Regions from separate parts of the Bacillus sp. WC2503 genome, predicted to be linked through region 2. Evidence: predicted binding sites of a transcription regulator. Region 2 holds the regulator's gene; each other region holds the start of a gene.

Region 1 (6,763 bases), 4.3 Mb from region 2:
TTTTCTTTGTTAAGTAGTGATATACCATACCGACAAATACGGACCCGCCAATAATGTTACCGATTGTAACTGGAATTAAGTTATGAATAGCGCCTGCAAAAGAAATTGTCTCAGGATGTGGTGATACTAAAGATAAAGCAAACAGTGATAAGTTTGCAATGCTATGCTCATAACCAGATAAAAAGAAAGTGAAAACGAGCATCATCATCATTAATATTTTGGCTGTGTCACCTTTCACTTGAGAAGGTAAGAAGCAGGCAAGACAGACAAGCCAGTTACATAAAATTGCTTTAAAGAATAATTGCATTGTAGGTGTATTCATCTTTCCTTCAACTACTTTATTCATTAAATGACCGTGATCAATCGCTTCGAAAATGCCAGTTGCGTAAAATAGTAAGGCAAAGAATAAAGCACCCGCTAAGTTACCTGCATAACATGCAATCCAGTTGCGAAGTGTATCAGAAATCGTTGTTTCTTTTCTTAAAGTTGCTACTGTGAAGTACATTGTATTTCCAGTAAATAATTCAGCACCACCATATATAATAAGTACGAGGGCAATCCCGAAAAACATGGAAGCAGCTAAATAAGTTGCTGGTGAATCTGCAATGTGAAAAAAGTTACCTAATTTAAAACATAGTACAATAATAAAACCGATATAAATGCCCGCAAGTGCAGCACGAATGAAATATTGCATCGGATTTATATCTAGCATTTTCTTTTTGCTCTTAGCCAGTTTGACAACATAATCTAATCCTTGTTCTAGCATGAGTCATACGCTCCTTTAGTAAATCTTCTATAAATACTCCTTATATGAATAAAGTACATGGATTCGTTCACAGTTTCAATAAGTTTGTGCAATATTTCACAAAAAGGACATACATAAAATAAGAAAGCGATTACAAAAGGTAGTATAATGGAATTTTTTCTAAAAATAGAGAGGGAATTGAAATAAAAAAGAAAAAGCGCTGTAATTACAGCGCTTTTTCGTCTAAATTCTTTTCTACTTTTACTTCTACTTCTTTCGAGAAGAACCAACCGCCAACTGCGATTCCAACTAATACAATCCAGAATGTAAGTTTCCACGGAGTAGATTCTGGGAATGAATGCGGAATTACATTTAATGCAGGGTGTGCTAATGTATAGATTGCTAACTTCACACCAACCCAACCTACAATTAAGAATGCTGCAGTTTCAAGTCCTGGTTTACGTTTTAATATTTGTACGAAAGCAGTTGCTGCAAATCGCATAATGATTAATCCAATAAGTCCACCTACAAAGATAACAACGAATTGCCCAGTATCAAGACTACCAATTGTACCTAGTCCTGTTTTCGGTAAAGTCATTGCTAATGCAACAGCAGCTAAAATTGAATCAACTGCAAAGGCGATATCAGCAACCTCGACTTTAAATACAGTCCACCAAAAATTCTCTTGTTTTTTCTTTGCTTCTTTTTCTTCTGTGTCTTCATCCGTATTCTTTTTAACATACGTTTTAAATAAGTGATTACCAGCGATAAACATAAGGTAAATAGCACCGATTGCTTGCACTTGCCATACATCGACTAAGAACGAAATCATAAATAACGATCCGAATCGGAAAACAAATGCCCCCGCTAATCCGTAAAATAGTGCTTTTTTACGTTTTTCTTCTGGTAAATGTTTTACCATAATTGCAAGAACAAGCGCGTTATCAGCCGCTAAAATCCCCTCAAGTGCAATCAGGATGAGTAATACCCAACCATACTCCAATAATAATGATACATCCATGTACATTCTCCTCTCATTTCTATAAGTACTAAATAAGTGAAGAATTTCCCCACTATTTAGTTTCCCCATACTCCTGCCTATTAACTTTGGAAGAATTTGGTGATGAATACAAAAAAGACCTCTGCCGTTAATAGGCAAAGGTCTTGCTAGACATATGTAATAAAAATGCCAACAAAGCCGGAAGAACTAAGTTCTACGTAATGACGACTTTGTTTCCAAGAAATATTCTTGGACGCTACTCCCCTTTGGAGATATGCTATTGTACTCTCATTATATGGATAATTTATACGGTTGTCAACCTGTTAAAATATCTTCGTTCGGATATTTTATTTTCCGGTTCTTTTTGCGTGCAAATGAAAAAGCCAATGTTAATGGTCCCATTTTTCCAAAAAACATCATAAAGATAATAATAGCTTTTCCAATTATCGTTAAGTGTGGCGTTAAATTCATACTGAGACCGACTGTTCCAAATGCTGAAAATACTTCGAAAGCACTCATCAATAGAGGAACTCGCTCAGTAATACTTAAAATTAAAATAGCAGCAAAGATAAATGAAATGGAAATAATAGTAATGGTCAATGATTTGACAATGAGCGTATCTTTAATGGATTTTTTAAACACAACAATATCATCTTGTTCTTGTAAAAATTTAAATACGCCAAAAAACATAATTAAAAATGTTGTTAACTTAATTCCACCACCAGTTGAAGCACTACCAGCACCAATAAACATAAGAAGCATCATTAATAAAAGGGAAGGTTTTGTTAATGCAGAAATATCAACGGTATTAAATCCGGCAGTGCGCGTTGAAATTGCTTGGAAATAAGCAGCCATTCCTTCTTCAAATGGGGTAAAACCTCTCATAGAAAGAGAATTATGGAACTCGAATATGAAAATAAAAACGGTAGCAATAATATTGACGATTAGAGTAGAAGAGAGCATGAGTTTTGAATGTAATGTAAGGTTTTTAAAGTTCTTTTTTCTTTTTATATCTATAATCACTGTAAAACCGATTCCACCTAAAATTATGAGAGAAGAAATAACGAGATTGACGAGAATACTATGAGAATGGGACATTAAATTATCGCTCCACACAGAAAAACCAGCGTTGTTAAAGGCAGAGATCGAATGAAAAAAACTATAATAGAACCCTTTAGCAATTCCGTATTTTGGTACCCATTCAAAAGAGAGGAGCAAAGTAGCAATACATTCTACTGTAAAAGAGAATAGAAATAATGCTTTGGCAAGACGAATGACACCGCCGATATTCGTTTGATTTAGTGCTTGTTGTAACAAAATGCGATTCTGAAGACCGATTTTTCTGCCAAGCATAATTGCAATTAAAACAGCGAAGCTCATAATGCCAAGACCGCCAACTTGTATAAGTGTTAAAATTACACATTGACCAAATAAGGTAAATACTTTTCCAGTGTCCACAACACCAAGCCCTGTAACTGTACAAGCAGAAACCGTTGTAAATAAGGCATCGAGCCATGAAATAGATGTTGTTGTAGCAATTGGTAGTTTTAATAAGCATGTGCCGACAATTGATAATACAATAAAAGATAAAGTAAGAACACGAGGAGGGCTCATGCTAATATTAATCCGTTTCATCTCACATATCGTTCCTTTCAGTTTGTTCTTACTAGTATGTGAAAAAGCGCTATTATGTATGTTGCAAATAGAAAGAGGCAGAGAATATCTGCCTCTAAGCCATATGTTATAGTATTATCCGCGTAATTGTTGTTGAGCTAAAGCAACAAGACGTTTTGTTACTTCACCGCCAACGGAACCGTTAGAACGAGATGCTGTATCTGAGCCTAAGCTAACACCGAATTCTTGTGCAATTTCATATTTAAATTGTTCAAGTGCTTGTTCTGCACCTGGAACTAGTAATTTGTTTGTTTTTACCATGTTGACACACATCCTTTTGAGTAGTCCAGTTCAGCCAAGTTAAGTACTATCTAAACTGGTAACGTTATTTTATGTGGAAACGATGTACTCATACCCGGAAGTAATCGGTGTGATTAGAAGTTCTTGGATAGAAAAAAGAGTAGCAAATTTGCTACTCTTTTTTCAGTATTGTCGCTGTACCTTCCACGACAATATCATCGGATTGATTGTAGATGTTTGTTTGTAATGTAATGATTTTCTTATCATCCCGTTTTTTAATGACTTCTGCCACTACACGAAGTGTATCGCCGATTTTGACAGGAGCACGGAATGAAACGTTTTGGGATAAATAAATCGTATTTTTTCCTGGGAGTTTCGTTCCAAGAACAGTAGAAATAAAACTTGAAACGAGCATACCGTGAGCAATACGTTCTTTAAACATTGTCGTTTTTGCAAAAGAGTCTAAAATATGAATAGGATTTACATCTCCAGTCAATTTTGCAAAATTGATAACGTCCTCATCCGTAATTGTTTTTGTTAGAGATGCTTGATCACCGACTTGAATCTCATCATAACGAAGCTCCGGAACAGTTTGTGCTTCTTGAAATGGATTCATTTTGTCCTCCTTCTTTTCCATATCGAAAAATGTAAGCCATCTTGATGTAGTAGGAGGAAGAAAGAGTTTTGTTTGTGCTGCAGTTAGTTGCCACATTTTTCTTACTTGATGGAAGTAAATAGATTTTTTGAGTTTTCCTCGAACTGCTTTGCGAGTTCTAGTTGTTTGGACTTGAACTCTCCCAAAAAAACTTCTAACTGTTTTTGAACCTCTTCGCGTTGCGATTGTTGTTGTTCAATAAAGTGTTTTGTTGTTTCTTCAAATTGACCGCTAGTTTGAGTAAGAATAGACAAAGATGTTTTTGTAGGAGAAACAGTAAGTTGATGCATTTGAGTAGAAAGCTCATTCCATTTCCCTTGCCACTCGTTAATTTGATCATTTAAGGAGTTTCCAGTTAATTGCTTCACGTAATCTGTATATTGGTTATTGAACTGAGCTGTGAATTGTTGTAGTTCTTTTTCTAGTTCATTTACTCCTGATGTTAATTTATGCAAAGCGTCTTGTTGTTGTTTTAACGTTTCTAAAGTAAGTTGCTCTAATTGTTTCCCAGCTGAAGAGAAGAGGGAAAGAGATTGAGACCAGTTTTTCCAAAATGCATCGACTAATTCGTATGGTTTAGTTTCCATTGTTTGACCTCCAAATGTTTTTTTGCATATTGTGAACGCAGATTACTCTGCTGTACCACCAGGTGAAGATGAAGAATCCTTTTCATCCTTTTCTGGAGAAGTAGAAAATGGAAAGAATGCATTGGTGTATAACGTGAAAAACGTCCGCAACATATTTTGATAATGTTCAAAAGAAGTCGCACATGTTGATAAATATTGCTCTCCATATTCAGTTAAAGAATAAATTCTTTTTGCTGGCCCTCCATCGCTTGTATCCCAAGTAGAAGAAATAAGGTTTTCTTTTTCTAACTTGCGTAGTGTTCTATAAACATTACCTTGGTCAACAGAAGAAAAGCCGATGTCCATTAGCATTTGAATGAGTTTGTAACCATGAAGACTCCAGTCTTTTAGACAGAGAAGTAAGAAAGGAACTAAGAAGTTTTTTGGCATGGAGTTTGGTTGTTTCGCTTGGTTTTTTTCCAAACTTTCTGGGTGTTCTGGTTCATTATGTAGCATGATTGTACATCACCTCATGAATCAGTTAGATGGAATTTTTTGCTTATAAGTGCAATTTACACCTATCTGTTTTTAATGTCAATACATTTGTTGGAAAATAAAGAAAAATAAAATATAGACTTGAAGTTTTATTCAGAATATTAGAAAATAGTGAATAGGTTGAATTGTTTCAAAAACAAAAAAGGGAGTGTAGGCGAAGTGATTGATCAAAAATTCGATCCATTGCAAGCATGGAAAAATGCTTATGAACAAACCGAAACATTTTGGGGAAAAGCGCTCAATGAAACAATTAAAACAGAAGAATATTCTGCTTGGATGGGCAGCGTTCTAGACTTGAATTTGTTTTATCAAAAAGCATTAAATGATACGACAAAAAGTTATTTAGAACAAGTGAACGTGCCAACGAAAGAGGATATCGCTAGAGTAGCTACGCTTGTTATTAACTTAGAAAATAAAGTTGATAATATTGAGGAAGTTCTAGAAGAGAAAGTGGATTCGTTAGGACAAGCTCCTACATTAAAGCGTGATGTTACGAAAGTAAAACAAGATATTCGCACGTTAGAAACGAAAGTTGATCAAATTTTAGAATTGCTAGAAAAGCAAAATGCAGTACTAGCTAAACTACAAGTACCTGTAAAAGAAGAAGTAAAGCCGGCGAATAAGCCAGAAAATAAAAAATGATAATAGCGTTTGTTTACAACGTGTAAAAGAGAGAGAGAGAATCTCGTTTTCACGTATAAACAACGAAACATAATTAATATATGGACTCTATTAGTATGGGTACCAAAATGATTCATAATAATCGTTCACAAATTCATTTAAGGGGGAAAAGAAATGGTTCAATTAAATGGCAAAGTAGCAATCGTAACAGGTGGGGCAAAAGGAATTGGAAAAGCAATTACAGTAGCATTAGCACAAGAGGGAGCAAAAGTAGTTATTAACTATAACAGCAGTAAAGAAGCAGCTGAAAACTTAGTAAATGAACTAGGAAAAGAAGGGCATGACGTTTATGCAGTTCAAGCGGATGTTTCTAAAGTAGAAGATGCAAACCGACTTGTAGAAGAAGCTGTGAATCATTTTGGTAAAGTTGATATTCTTGTTAATAATGCTGGTATTACAAGAGATCGTACATTCAAAAAATTAAATCGTGAAGATTGGGAGCGCGTAATTGACGTGAACTTAAGTAGTGTATTTAATACGACAAGTGCGGTACTTCCATACATATCGGAAGCAGAAGAAGGAAGAATCATTAGTATTTCTTCTATTATTGGTCAAGCTGGTGGATTTGGACAAACAAACTACTCAGCAGCAAAAGCAGGTATGCTAGGATTTACAAAATCATTAGCGTTAGAACTTGCAAAAACAAA
Region 2 (6,763 bases):
ATCACCTAAATACTCTTGCGCACCTTCTGTTGATAATTCGACAACTGTAGTCGTTACGCGATTAATGAAGTAGCGGTCATGTGAAACGAATAGAAGAGTTCCTGGATAATCAATTAAAGCATTCTCCAAAATTTCTTTACTATTTAAATCAAGATGGTTCGTTGGCTCATCGAGAATTAATAAATTGGATTTTTGCATCATAAGTTTTGCGAGAGCTAATCGGGCCTTTTGTCCACCACTAAGAGAAGATACTGGTTTTAGTACATCATCCCCTGTGAATAAAAAATTACCTAATATAGTGCGAATTTCTTTTTCGGGTTGAAGCGGATATTCATCCCATAGTTCATTTAAAACGCGCTTAGAAGATGTTAAGTTAGCTTGCTCTTGATCATAATAACCAACAGATACATTTGATCCGAAAGCAACATCTCCATGTAATAGCTGTAACTTATTCACAATGGATTTTAATAATGTGGATTTTCCAATTCCATTCGGTCCAACTAAGGCAACACTATCTCCCCGAGTTAAGCGCATATTTACATGTTCAATAATAGGATCCTCATCATAACCGATGGTTGCATCTTTTACTTGTAAAACATCATTTCCACTTTGTTTTTCAATATCGAAGTGGAATGAGGCTGATTTAGAGTCACCTAATGGTCTGGTTAATAATTCCATTCTATCTAATTGTTTACGACGGCTTTGTGCACGTTTTGTCGTAGATGCACGTGCTATATTTTTTTGAACGAAGTCCTCAAGTTTAGCGATTTCATCTTGTTGCTTTTCGTAACGCTTCATTTCTTGTTCGTATAGGGCTGATTTTAAGTCTAAATATTTACTGTAGTTACCAACAAATCGTCTGCTTTCTTTATTCGAAATTTCATATACTTGTGTAACAAGCTTATCTAAGAAATAACGGTCATGAGAAACGATTAAAATTGCGCCAGGATAACCTTGTAAGTATTGCTCAAGCCACGTTAATGTTTCGATGTCTAAATGGTTTGTAGGCTCGTCTAAAATAAGTAAGTCTGGTTTCGTTAATAATAATTTCCCAAGAGCTAATCTCGTTTTTTGTCCGCCACTTAACGTAGAAATTGTCGTCTGATGCGTTTCAACAGGGAAACCAAGACCGCTTAAAATGGAGCGAATATCTGCTTCGTACTGATAGCCGCCTTGATCTTTATAATCTAATTGCAATTGGTCATAATCAGCTAATAATTTTTCATATGTAGCGGCATTTGAAAAGTTTTCTTCTTTTCCCATTTCTTGCTCTAGCCTTCGAAGTTTTGTCTCCATTTGCTGTAGGTGTGTAAAGACGGTTAGCATTTCATCCCAAATTGTTAATGATGTTTCTAATCCAGTATTTTGAGCTAAGTACCCAATTGAGACATCTTTCGGTTTTATAATTTCGCCGCCATCATGAGATAATTCACCGGCGATAATTTTTAATAATGTAGATTTTCCGGCTCCATTTCGTCCAACTAAAGCGATACGATCTTTCGTTTGCACTTCCAATTTTATGTTTGCAAGAATCGTTTCGGCACCGTATAATTTTGAAAGCCCGTTTACTTGTAATAAAATCAATGTTTTCACCTCAAATAATTTCTTAACTTTGCCATGTTTATATTTCTCAATCATACTAAAAATAGTGTATAGTTTAAAATAAAGAGAGAATACTTCTTCTCTTTATTATACAAGGAAATTCATAAGTACTAAACTTCTGTATTCGATTCAAGTATATGAATAAAGATAGGAAGAGAGGAGAGGTTATATGGATCAGCAGAAAATTCCGCAAGCCACTGCTAAACGATTGCCTCTATACTATCGATTTATCCAAAACTTATCTCTTTCTGGTAAGCAACGTGTTTCATCAGCCGAATTGAGTGAAGCGGTAAAGGTTGATTCCGCAACTATTCGAAGAGATTTCTCATACTTTGGAGCATTAGGGAAAAAGGGATATGGATATAACGTAAATTATTTATTATCATTTTTCCGTGAAACACTCGATCAAGATGATATAACACGTGTAGCGCTTATTGGAGTAGGTAATTTAGGGACCGCTTTCTTACATTATAATTTCACGAAAAACAATAATACAAAAATTGAAATGGCATTTGATGTTAGTGAAGAGAAAGTTGGAACAGAAATCGGGGGTATTCCTGTATATCATTTAGATGAATTAGAAGAAAGGTTATCAAATGATATACAAGTGGCAATATTAACAGTACCCGCTACAGTAGCGCAATCTGTAGCCGATAGATTGGCAGAAACAAACGTGCACGGTATTTTAAACTTCACACCAGCACGCTTAAATGTGTCAGAGAATATAAGAATTCATCATATTGATTTAGCTGTAGAGCTACAAACGCTTGTTTACTTTTTAAAGAATTATCCACAATAAAACGCAGAGGAGGTGACCTCTGCGTTTTATTATTGTTTTTTCTTTGTGAATTTCACTAATATAAGGCGAAGTGCCAAATTAAAATCAATTGTTGCCATAACTGCAAATAGTATTGTCCACATATTCCAGATTGTATCTGTCACGTTCGTAATGGCGAAACGTGTAAAGATACATCCGAGAAGGAAATACAATGCAGCCATGAACAATGGTGAGTTTCTCATACAAAAAATCCTCCGATAAAGCCTTGCATTTTTTCAGCTTCTTTAATCATTTCTTGAATTTGTTCATTGCTCATGAAAATCTGTCCAATGGCAACTAATGTATTCATTGCTACATGGGCTGCTATAGGAACGATAATGCGTTTCGTTTTTACATATAAGAAGGCGAATACGAGCCCCATAGAAGTGTATACCAATAGGTGAGTAAAATCAAAATGAATCGCTGCGAATACGAGTGAACTAATAATAGCAGCAACGAAGAAATTAAATCTCTTATAAAGTGTACCAAATAAAATTTTTCTAAATACGATTTCTTCTAAAATAGGTCCGATTATAGATATAACAATAAGGAACCAAGGTGTCGTTCTTGCGATGTCCATAAGTCGGTCTGTATTCTCAGATCCAGGTGTAATCCCTAATAGATACATTTCAATCATACCTGCAATACTTTGTGAGATGATTGCTAAGAAGAACCCGATAAAAATCCACCCGATTGTAGCTGGAACAGAAGAGCGCATTGCATCTAAATGCCTGTCACGAATATCTGTTCTAAGTAACCAAATTACAACGCATAGTGCAATGAAAAAGCTAATAATAGACCAATGTCCGGTTATTAGTTGAAACTTTTCCTCGTTGGTAAATCCTCTATTATCGTATAGTCCGGTTTTCAGAAGAAGTGGTAATCCGGCAATACCCGACAATTGCATTAAAATGTATGTAACGATAATCCACCAATATTGTTTCTTCAAATGGTTTAACCATCCTTTCTAACTCTAGTGTATGAGATAAGGCAGGATAACATGTAATATGCTACCTACGATATAAACTTTCATTCGAATTATGTTTTTTTTGTAAATCTGCATTGGAAATTAAAATAGAAGACAGGAAAAAGTTGTGTGTGTAGCGAAAACAACTTAGGGTGTCTTTCATATTGTAACATACGAGTAGTGGAAACAACGATTCATATAGTAAAGGTAGTAGAAGAAGGATTTTATATAGAAGAGTATATATAGTAATTTGCGAAAAAATTATGATTTTTTTACTTGCAAAAGAAATTGAGATTATTTATTATTATAAGTGTGTTAGCACTCGGGTGACTCGAGTGCTAATAAAAAATTTACATAACACAATGAGGAGGTTATTGTTCATGCTAAAGCCATTAGGTGATCGCGTTGTAATTGAGCTTGTTCAAGCAGAAGAAAAAACAGCAAGTGGTATTGTATTACCAGACACTGCAAAAGAAAAACCACAAGAGGGTAAAGTTATTGCAGTAGGTACTGGTCGAGTGCTTGAAAATGGTGAGCGTGTTGCTTTAGAGGTAGCAGCAGGTGATCTTATCATCTTCTCAAAATATGCAGGTACTGAAGTAAAATACGAAGGTACAGACTACTTGATTTTACGTGAAAGTGACATTTTAGCAGTTATCGGTTAATTATATAAATCTTAAAAATTCCAAGGGGGTCAATTATTATGGCAAAAGATATTAAATTTAGTGAAGAAGCACGTCGTTCGATGCTTCGCGGTGTCGACACTCTTGCAAACGCAGTAAAAGTAACGCTTGGACCAAAAGGTCGTAACGTTGTACTTGAGAAAAAATTCGGTTCACCACTTATTACAAATGATGGTGTAACAATCGCAAAAGAAATCGAATTAGAAGATGCATTCGAAAACATGGGTGCAAAATTAGTAGCAGAAGTTGCTAGCAAAACAAACGATGTAGCTGGTGACGGAACGACAACTGCAACTGTATTAGCGCAAGCTATGATTCGTGAAGGTCTTAAAAACGTAACAGCTGGTGCAAACCCAATGGGTCTTCGTAAAGGTATCGAAAAAGCTGTTACTGCTGCAATTGAAGAATTAAAAGCGATTTCTAAACCAATTGAAGGTAAATCTTCTATCGCACAAGTAGCTGCTATTTCTGCGGCTGACGAAGAAGTAGGTCAATTAATCGCTGAAGCAATGGAGCGCGTTGGTAACGACGGCGTTATTACTTTAGAAGAATCTAAAGGATTCACAACGGAATTAGACGTAGTAGAAGGTATGCAATTTGATCGTGGATATGCATCTCCTTACATGATTACTGATTCTGACAAAATGGAAGCTGTTCTTGATAACCCATATATCTTAATTACTGACAAAAAGATTTCTAACATCCAAGAAATCTTACCAGTATTAGAGCAAGTGGTACAACAAGGTAAACCACTTCTTATCATTGCTGAAGATGTAGAAGGCGAAGCTTTAGCTACATTAGTAGTGAACAAACTTCGTGGTACATTCAATGTAGTGGCTGTTAAAGCTCCTGGATTTGGTGACCGTCGTAAAGCAATGCTAGAAGATATCGCAATCTTAACTGGTGGCGAAGTAATCACTGAAGAATTAGGACGTGACTTAAAATCTGCTACAGTTGAATCTTTAGGACGCGCTGGTAAAATCGTTGTAACGAAAGAAAACACAACTGTAGTTGAAGGTATTGGAAACACACAACAAATCGAAGCTCGCATCGGTCAAATCCGTGCGCAATTAGAAGAAACAACTTCTGAATTCGATCGTGAAAAATTACAAGAGCGTCTTGCTAAATTAGCTGGTGGCGTAGCAGTAATTAAAGTAGGTGCAGCAACTGAAACTGAGTTAAAAGAGCGCAAACTTCGCATTGAAGATGCACTTAACTCAACTCGTGCAGCAGTAGAAGAAGGTATCGTTGCAGGTGGTGGTACTTCACTTATGAACGTATACACGAAAGTAGCTTCTATCGTAGCTGAAGGCGACGAAGCAACAGGTATCAACATCGTACTTCGTGCACTAGAAGAGCCAGTTCGTCAAATCGCAATCAACGCTGGTCTAGAAGGATCTGTAGTTGTAGAGCGTCTAAAAGGCGAAAAAGTAGGCGTTGGTTTCAACGCAGCTACTGGCGAATGGGTTAACATGCTTGAGTCTGGTATCGTAGATCCAGCTAAAGTAACTCGTTCTGCACTTCAAAACGCAGCATCTGTTGCAGCTATGTTCTTAACAACTGAAGCTGTAGTTGCTGATAAGCCAGAACCAAATGCACCAGCAATGCCTGACATGGGCGGCATGGGCATGGGCGGTATGGGCGGAATGATGTAATAAGCATCACTCTGTGAAGCTGTTCAATGTATAAATAGTTAATTAGAAGAAGGCTACTTCCTTGATAAAAGGAGGTAGTCTTTTTTGTTGTTAAGATGTATATAAAAGGTTTCTGGAAGGTCGCAAGTTTAGAGAGAGAATGGAGGGGAATATTCAAGCTTCTTTTATTACGATAATATTCAATATAATTCCAATTGAATATATAATTCTTTTAACATTTATGATACAGTCAAAAGGGATTTTTCTTATTTTTTAGTCGAGATAATAAGTCTCCTAGTTCTTATTGTCTATGAGAGAAGATGGCGGTAGCCTAGTTAGTGAGGTATATGATGCAGATTAAAGAAAATTTGGGTAGAAACATTTTTTCGAAAATATTAGTAGTATGTGGTTTGGCGATGTTTATCATTACACTTTATAGTTCATTTCAAATAGAGAAATCTACCTATTCTTCGGTCGCTGTGTTAATTCTGGAGATAGTAGCAACTATTTTGGTGCTCGGAATAATATCATTTTTAGCAAATCGTTTTTTAACAGTTAATCAATTTTTGCTCATTCTCATAGTTACAGCCTTTGCAATTAGGTTGTTATGGATCATTTTTGAAAAAACAGTACCTATCTCGGATTTTTCTGTAATGTATGAAAGTGCTCAACAAGCTGTAAAGGGTAATTTTGCATTTATTACAGATGAATACTATATGAGTTGGACATACCAATTGGGATTCACATATTATGAGGCTATATTAATAAAATTTTTTGGTAATCATCTGTTTATATTGAAGTTATTTAATATTTTTTGGAGCGTAGGTACTGCCGTGATTATTTATTTTATGGGTAAAACCATTTTTAATGAATACAGTGCGAGAACTGCGGCAATATTTTACGCGTTTTACATACCTAATATTATCTATAGCTCTGTATTAACAAATCAATATATTTCTACCTTTTTCTTTTTTTTAGGACTGTATGTTTTAATTACAAAAGGTTTTTCAACTAAATACGGTTGGGGTTTAACAGGGTTACTGTTAAGCATTGGAAATAT
Region 3 (6,763 bases), 1.3 Mb from region 2:
CAAATTTCTCTTTATCGACTCCTTGCCCCATAATACTCATATTAATATTCAAGCTTTTTCCAAGCTCAATAATTGCTTGGACAAGTGATTCCACCCCTTCTGCTGCCGAACTTGCTGGAAGCCCGAGCATTCTCGCTATATGTGCATATCTTTCATCTGCCACAAAGTACTCATATTTTGGGAACAATGCGTGTTTTCTTGGCTTAATAGCATTATAGCGGACTACGTGCGGCATTAGAATGGCATTTGCGCGTCCGTGCGGAATATGGAATTCTGGTCCAATCTTATGTGCTAAGCTGTGATTAATACCGAGGAAAGCATTTGCAAATGCCATCCCTGCAATTGCAGAAGCGTTATGCATTTTTTCTCTTGCTTCTTCATCATTTCCATCTTTATATGCTCTCGGTAAATATTTGAATACGAGATCAATAGCTTTTAATGCTAATCCATCTGTATAGTCATTTGCCATAACAGACACATACGCCTCAATTGCATGTGTTAAAACATCCATACCAGTATCTGCTGTTACATGTGGTGGTACTGTCATTACAAATTGCGGATCAACAATCGCTACATCTGGTGTTAATTCATAATCTGCAAGCGGATACTTTATATTATTTTTCTTATCTGTAATAACCGCAAATGGTGTCACTTCTGACCCTGTTCCTGATGTTGTTGGAATGGCAACAAACTGCGCTTTATTTCCTAATTCCGGATATTTACATGTACGTTTTCTTATATCTAAAAATTTCTGTTTAATGCCATAGAATGATGTTTCTGGATGCTCATAGAATAACCACATCCCTTTTGCCGCATCCATAGCTGAACCGCCACCAAGTGCAATAATTACATCAGGCTTAAAGCTTCTCATCATTTCCGCACCTTTAAAAACAGTTTCATCTGACGGATCTGGCTCGACCTCAAAGAACACTTCAACTTTCACATCATTTGCATGCTTACGTAAATAGTGCGTAACTGTGTCTACATAGCCGTGCTCAACCATTCCTGGATCCGTTACAATAAATGCGCGTGAAATGTTAGGCATATTTGCTAAATACGCCGTAGCATGTTTTTCAAAATAAATTTTTGGTGGCAACTTGAACCACTGCATATTCTTTTTTCTATTTGCCAGCCTTTTTATATTTAATAAATGAGTCGCTGTTACGTTTTGAGAAACTGAGTTTTTCCCGTATGAACCACAACCAAGTGTAAGCGATGGAATAAACCCATTATATATGTCACCTATTCCGCCTTGTGATGAAGGTGCATTTACAATAAGACGGCAAGCTTTCATACGTAAACCAAATTGTTTTTGTACTTCTTTATTTGTAGAATGAATGACTGCTGAATGCCCTAAACCTCCAAGATTCAACATTTCTTCGCAATATGTAAATCCTTCTTCTAATGAATTCGCTTTTACACAAGCTAATACTGGGCTCAGTTTCTCACGAGATAGTGGATACGCTGCCCCAATTCCTTTAATTTCAGCTACAAGTATTTTTGTATGTTCAGGCACAGTCATCCCAACTAATTCGGCAATATACTGTGCAGATTTCCCTACAATATCACTATTTACTGCACATGTATTTTCATTTATAACGAGCTTTTCTAATTTCTTTCTCTCTTCCTCTGTTACAAAGTAACAATTATTTGCAATCATTTCTGTTTTAACATCATCATAAATTTCTTTATCGATAATGATTGCCTGTTCCGATGCACAAATCATACCGTTATCAAATGTTTTCGATAAAATTAAATCATTAGCAGCTCGTTTTACATGTGCTGATTTCTCTATATAACACGGTACATTACCAGGACCTACACCTAGTGCTGGTTTACCAGTAGAATAAGCCGATTTCACCATACCAGCGCCTCCAGTTGCTAGAACGAGTGCGACACCATCATGGTTCATTAATTGTTTCGTCGCTTCGACAGATGGTCTTTCAATCCATTGAATACAATGCTTTGGCGCACCCGCCTTCACCGCTGCATCATATACTGTTTTGGCCGCTGCAACGGAACAATTTTGTGCAGAAGGATGAAATGCGAAAATAATTGGATTTCTCGTTTTTATCGCGATTAATGCTTTAAACATTGTTGTTGACGTTGGATTCGTTACTGGCGTTACTCCAGCTACTACACCGACTGGTTCCGCAATTTCTATTATTTCTTCATGAGGATCTTCATGAATAACTCCTACCGTTTTATCTTGCTTTATACTATGCCAAATATATTCAGTGGCAAAAATATTTTTTATGCATTTGTCTTCATAGACACCACGGCCTGTTTCTTCAACAGCCAATTTTGCAAGCGACATATGTTGATCAACACCTGCTAGTGCCATTTCATGAACAATGTTGTCAATCTGTTCTTGTGTAAAACTTTCTAATGCTTGTAAAGCTTCTTGACCGTTATTTACTAACGTATCAATCATCTCTTTTACCTCTTGCATTTCATTTACAACTTTCTCTTTGACTACCATGTAAATTTCCTCCTATTCTGTTATCACGGTCTTTATAAGTCCCTATAGGTCATAATAAGTCCCGATTAGCGAAAAAAAATAGAGTTACCGTCCTACATGAATCCCATTGTTTGTGAAATATTTCACAAGTTTATTCGTGAATAACATTTCATGAATTCAATATACATGAAATCATTTCATTTGTGTATGTCTAATTTGTGAAATATTTCACAAATAAACATAATAAAAATGCACTGCTCCACATTAGCAGTGCATTTTTATTATGCTAGCGCTTGTGCTAAATCTTCAATTAAATCTTCACCATCTTCAATTCCGACAGAGATACGAATTAATGTATCTGTAATTCCTAATTCTTTACGACGATCTGCTGGGATTGATGCATGTGTCATTTGAGATGGGATAGAAATTAAACTTTCGACTGCTCCTAGGCTTTCAGCAAGTGTAAAGTATTGCAGTTTCTCAAGTACTTTATTTAATGTTTCCTCACTATCTACATCAAATGAGATGATAGCACCAAATCCGTTTGCTTGTTCTGTTGCTAATTCATGGTTTTGATGTGATTCAAGGCCTGGATAATATACTTTATTTACTTTTGGATGATTATTTAAGAATTCAGCAATTGCGCGTGAATTCGTTTCATGTTCTTCCATACGAATTCCTAACGTTTTTAAACCGCGAAGTAGTAAGAAGCTATCTTGTGGTCCAAGAATACCTCCCGTTGAGTTTTGTACAAAGTGAAGGTCTTCTGCTAGTTGTGGGCTATTTACCACTACTAGACCTGCAACTACGTCACTATGACCTCCTAAATATTTCGTTGCACTATGAAGTACAATGTCTGCTCCTAAAGAAATCGGCGACTGCCAATATGGCGTCATGAATGTATTATCAATAATTGTTAATAAATCTTTCTCTTTAGCAAGAGTAGATATTTTCTTAATATCAGTAATTTTTAGTAGTGGATTCGTTGGTGTTTCCACATAGATCGCTTTCGTATTTGGACGAATTGCTTCTACAACTTCCTCTAAGTTTGTTGTATCTACAAATGTATGCTCAATACCGAAGCGGTTTAATACTTTCGTAATAACACGATACGTTCCCCCATAAACATCATCTGTTAAAATAACGTGATCACCTTTTGAGAACAACATAATTGTTGCTGTAATAGCAGCCATTCCCGAACCAAATGCAAATCCAGCATGACCGTTTTCTAATACGGCAATCATTTCTTCTAAAGCTGCTCGTGTTGGGTTGCCTGTACGTGAATATTCATATCCTTGATGCTTACCAACTGCTTCTTGTTTATACGTACTTGTTTGATAAATCGGTACGTTTACAGATCCAGTTGAAGGTTCTCCTATGCGAATACCATGAATTAACTTTGTCTTTGCTCTCATTTTTTATTCCCATCCTTTGTATATGTCTTTACTTAAATAGCGCTCACTACTATCAGGAAAAATCGTTACAATATTTGTACCTGGTGTTGCTTTCTCTGCCTCCAGTAAACTTGCATGAAATGCTGCTCCTGAAGAGCTCCCAACTAAAAGTCCTTCTTTTTGCGCTAATTCTTTTACTCGTAAAAATGCATTTCGATCAGAAATCGTATGAATTTCATCAAAATAAGATGTTTTCAAAAATGGTGGAATAAATTCAAGACCAATTCCTTCTGTTTCATGTGAACCAGCTTTACCACCATTTAAAATAGATCCTTCTGGTTCTACAATAACTGTTTTAATATCTATATTTTTTTCTTTCAAATAAGATGCAGTTCCCATGAATGTACCGCCGGTTCCTGCTCCAGCAACAAATATGTTAATCTCTCCATTCAATGCATTCCAAAGTTCAGGACCTAATGTTTTGAAATAAGCACGTGGGTTTGCTTCATTCGCAAACTGACTTGGAGAGTATGAATTCGGTATTTCATTTACTAACTCTTTTGCTTTTGCAATTGCTCCGGTCATTCCTTGCTCAGTCGGTGTATGCACGACTGTTGCGCCTAGCGCTTTCATTAATTCTTGTTTCTCAATACTAAATTTCTCTGGTACACAAACAATAACGCGTAAATCATGTTCTAACGCTGCAAGTGCCAGTCCAATACCAGTATTTCCAGCAGTCGGTTCAATAATTGTTCCACCCTGCGTGACAAGCCCTTTTTCTAGCGCGTCTTCGATTAATTCTCTTCCTAAACGATCCTTAACGCTTCCGCCTGGGTTATAAAATTCAAGCTTCGCAAATAAACGGACCCCTTCTGGAAGTGAAAACCGAGTAATTTCTACAATTGGTGTATGACCAATTAACTCATGAACTCCACGATATACATTCATCGTGTTCTCCCCCTTATTTGCCAATAAAGAAAAGGCAACTGTATGTATTTTCTTTATATGAGACAGTTGCCTTTTTGTTACATTACTTTAACTCTTCTAGTACTTTTACGATAAAGTTTGTAGAATGAAGGGCTGCTTGATCTAAAAATTGATCAAATGAAACATTTGATTCTTTACCAGCAATATCAGAAAGTGCGCGGATGATAACAAATGGAACTTCGTATTGGTGGCACACTTGTGCAACAGCTGCCGCTTCCATTTCTACTGCATAAAGATTTTCAAATTTATCACGAATTGCTGCAACGCGGTTCGGATCACTCATAAATGCATCCCCTGTTGCAATCATACCTTTTACAACTTGAATATTCTCTTCAGCTTGCATACATTTCTCAGCTAATGCAACTAATGCCTCATCAGCTTTAAATCCAGGTGGCATTCCTGGTACTTGACCATATTCATAGTTAAATGCTGTTACATCTACGTCATGGTGACGAACTTCTGTTGAAATAACTACATCTCCAACATTTAGAGAATGATGGAATCCACCAGCTGAACCAGTATTAATTACTTTTTCAGGCTTATATTTTTCTAATAAAATTGTCGTTGACATCGCTGCATTTACTTTACCAATACCAGACTTTAACAAGATTACTTCATGTCCTGCTAATAGTCCTTTCGTAAATTCACAACCCGCAACCGTTTCTGTTTTTGCTTGTTCTAATTTGTCACGTAAAATACGTACTTCTTCTTCCATTGCTCCAATTACAGCAATTCTCAATCTAATCCCTCTTTCTATTGCTTAGTTGCCTCCATTACCCAAACGAAATGATTTAATCTCGTAAACGTTACATGGAAGCCATTGTTTTCAAATATAGTCTGCATGATCGGAATACGTGTATAGTATTCCGTTTGCAAATCGTTTGCTAACTGGTGAAAACCTCTTTGTTTTGCTGTTTCAACAGTTTTATCATATGCATCTTGATCTGCAAATATCGTATCAGCAAACACTATTTTACCACCTTTGTTTAGCAATTGACTATACTTCGCAACAGCTACATTTTTTTCATCATCTGTTAAATGATGAAATGCATAGGTGCTTACAATGGTATCAACTGAATTCGGAACTTCAAACGAAAGAAAATCACCTTCTGTAATAGAAAATTCCTTTGGCAATTTCTCTTTTGCAATCATGCGCATTTCACGCGACGGTTCTATACCGTAAACTGTACGACCGGCAAGTAATAATTTATTTGTTAAATTGCCAGTACCAACACCAAATTCTAATACGTTACCAAATGACTTGTTAACTACATCCTCTAAAATGTCCTCATAATGGGCGAAAACTTCTTTATATTGTATATCTTCGCCTTGTACGAATGAGTCGTACGTATGAGCCCACTCATCAAATAAACCATTAAATTCTGTGCCCATAAAAATTCCCCTTTTTCTTATCGGTTTTATCAGTATGATATTCCCTCTTTCTAAAAATGTCAATTGAAATGCACGTGGTATTTCCTTCTTTTCTTTGTTACACTGTAGTTGATTACATAGGAGAGGGGGCATCTTCATGTCATTTACCTTTGAAATGTTAGAAGATAAAATAGAATTTTTTGAAGCGGGAGACTTAGCTTCCTTAGAAAGAAAAATTAGTGAACAAATTGATAATAATAAAGCACTTATGCTTGAAGTTCATCACATCTCGCATCAAATGGTTATGGATCCCGAAAGCAAAAGACCGTATTACAGCGCGGTTGTTCATTTTAAATTAAAGAAATTATGCTAACTAAAAAAGAGAAGCTCCTAGGAGCTTCTCTTTTTTAGTTTAGAGTTTGAACAAGCACTGGTTTCCAGCCCTCATTTTCTACCCAATCAATATTTACATAATATTTTTTACCTGATTGCTTATCTTGTACGTTGCCGTAAGCTTTATTCTTACCGTTATTTCCGATTCTATGAATAA

Evidence for each region. Region 2 encodes Rex, which represses fermentation and respiration genes when NADH is low (regulators of the CRP and FNR family bind a similar motif). Its sites were predicted from a motif close to TTGTGAAATATTTCACAA; they were not measured.
Region 1: ACUN26_RS03260 (formate/nitrite transporter family protein) is a predicted target of Rex. The motif match lies at 851-868, and genes of this name have one in related genera.
Region 3: adhE (bifunctional acetaldehyde-CoA/alcohol dehydrogenase) is a predicted target of Rex. The motif match lies at 2,678-2,695, and genes of this name have one in related genera.

The regions. Positions count from the first base shown of each region.
Region 1 is NZ_JBQYMD010000001.1:608,497-615,259, forward strand. It holds gene ACUN26_RS03260 (formate/nitrite transporter family protein) at 1-766, opposite strand, end outside; gene ACUN26_RS03265 (TerC family protein) at 972-1,766, opposite strand; yybP-ykoY riboswitch at 1,857-2,022, opposite strand; gene ACUN26_RS03270 (TrkH family potassium uptake protein) at 2,061-3,380, opposite strand; gene ACUN26_RS03275 (alpha/beta-type small acid-soluble spore protein) at 3,495-3,680, opposite strand; gene ACUN26_RS03280 (MaoC family dehydratase) at 3,832-4,275, opposite strand; gene phaP (polyhydroxyalkanoic acid inclusion protein PhaP) at 4,377-4,901, opposite strand; gene phaQ (poly-beta-hydroxybutyrate-responsive repressor) at 4,944-5,396, opposite strand; gene phaR (polyhydroxyalkanoic acid synthase subunit PhaR) at 5,595-6,077, shown strand; gene ACUN26_RS03300 (acetoacetyl-CoA reductase) at 6,231-6,763, shown strand, end outside.
Region 2 is NZ_JBQYMD010000001.1:4,886,895-4,893,657, forward strand. It holds gene ACUN26_RS25385 (ABC-F family ATP-binding cassette domain-containing protein) at 1-1,584, opposite strand, end outside; gene ACUN26_RS25390 (redox-sensing transcriptional repressor Rex) at 1,772-2,401, shown strand; gene ACUN26_RS25395 (YdiK family protein) at 2,431-2,622, opposite strand; gene ACUN26_RS25400 (CPBP family intramembrane glutamic endopeptidase) at 2,619-3,368, opposite strand; gene groES (co-chaperone GroES) at 3,767-4,051, shown strand; gene groL (chaperonin GroEL) at 4,090-5,724, shown strand; gene ACUN26_RS25415 (glycosyltransferase family 39 protein) at 6,054-6,763, shown strand, end outside.
Region 3 is NZ_JBQYMD010000001.1:3,598,919-3,605,681, forward strand. It holds gene adhE (bifunctional acetaldehyde-CoA/alcohol dehydrogenase) at 1-2,482, opposite strand, end outside; gene ACUN26_RS18485 (bifunctional cystathionine gamma-lyase/homocysteine desulfhydrase) at 2,743-3,876, opposite strand; gene ACUN26_RS18490 (O-acetylserine dependent cystathionine beta-synthase) at 3,880-4,803, opposite strand; gene mtnN (5'-methylthioadenosine/S-adenosylhomocysteine nucleosidase) at 4,886-5,581, opposite strand; gene ACUN26_RS18500 (class I SAM-dependent DNA methyltransferase) at 5,596-6,234, opposite strand; gene ACUN26_RS18505 (YrzA family protein) at 6,371-6,586, shown strand; gene ACUN26_RS18510 (YrrS family protein) at 6,621-6,763, opposite strand, start outside.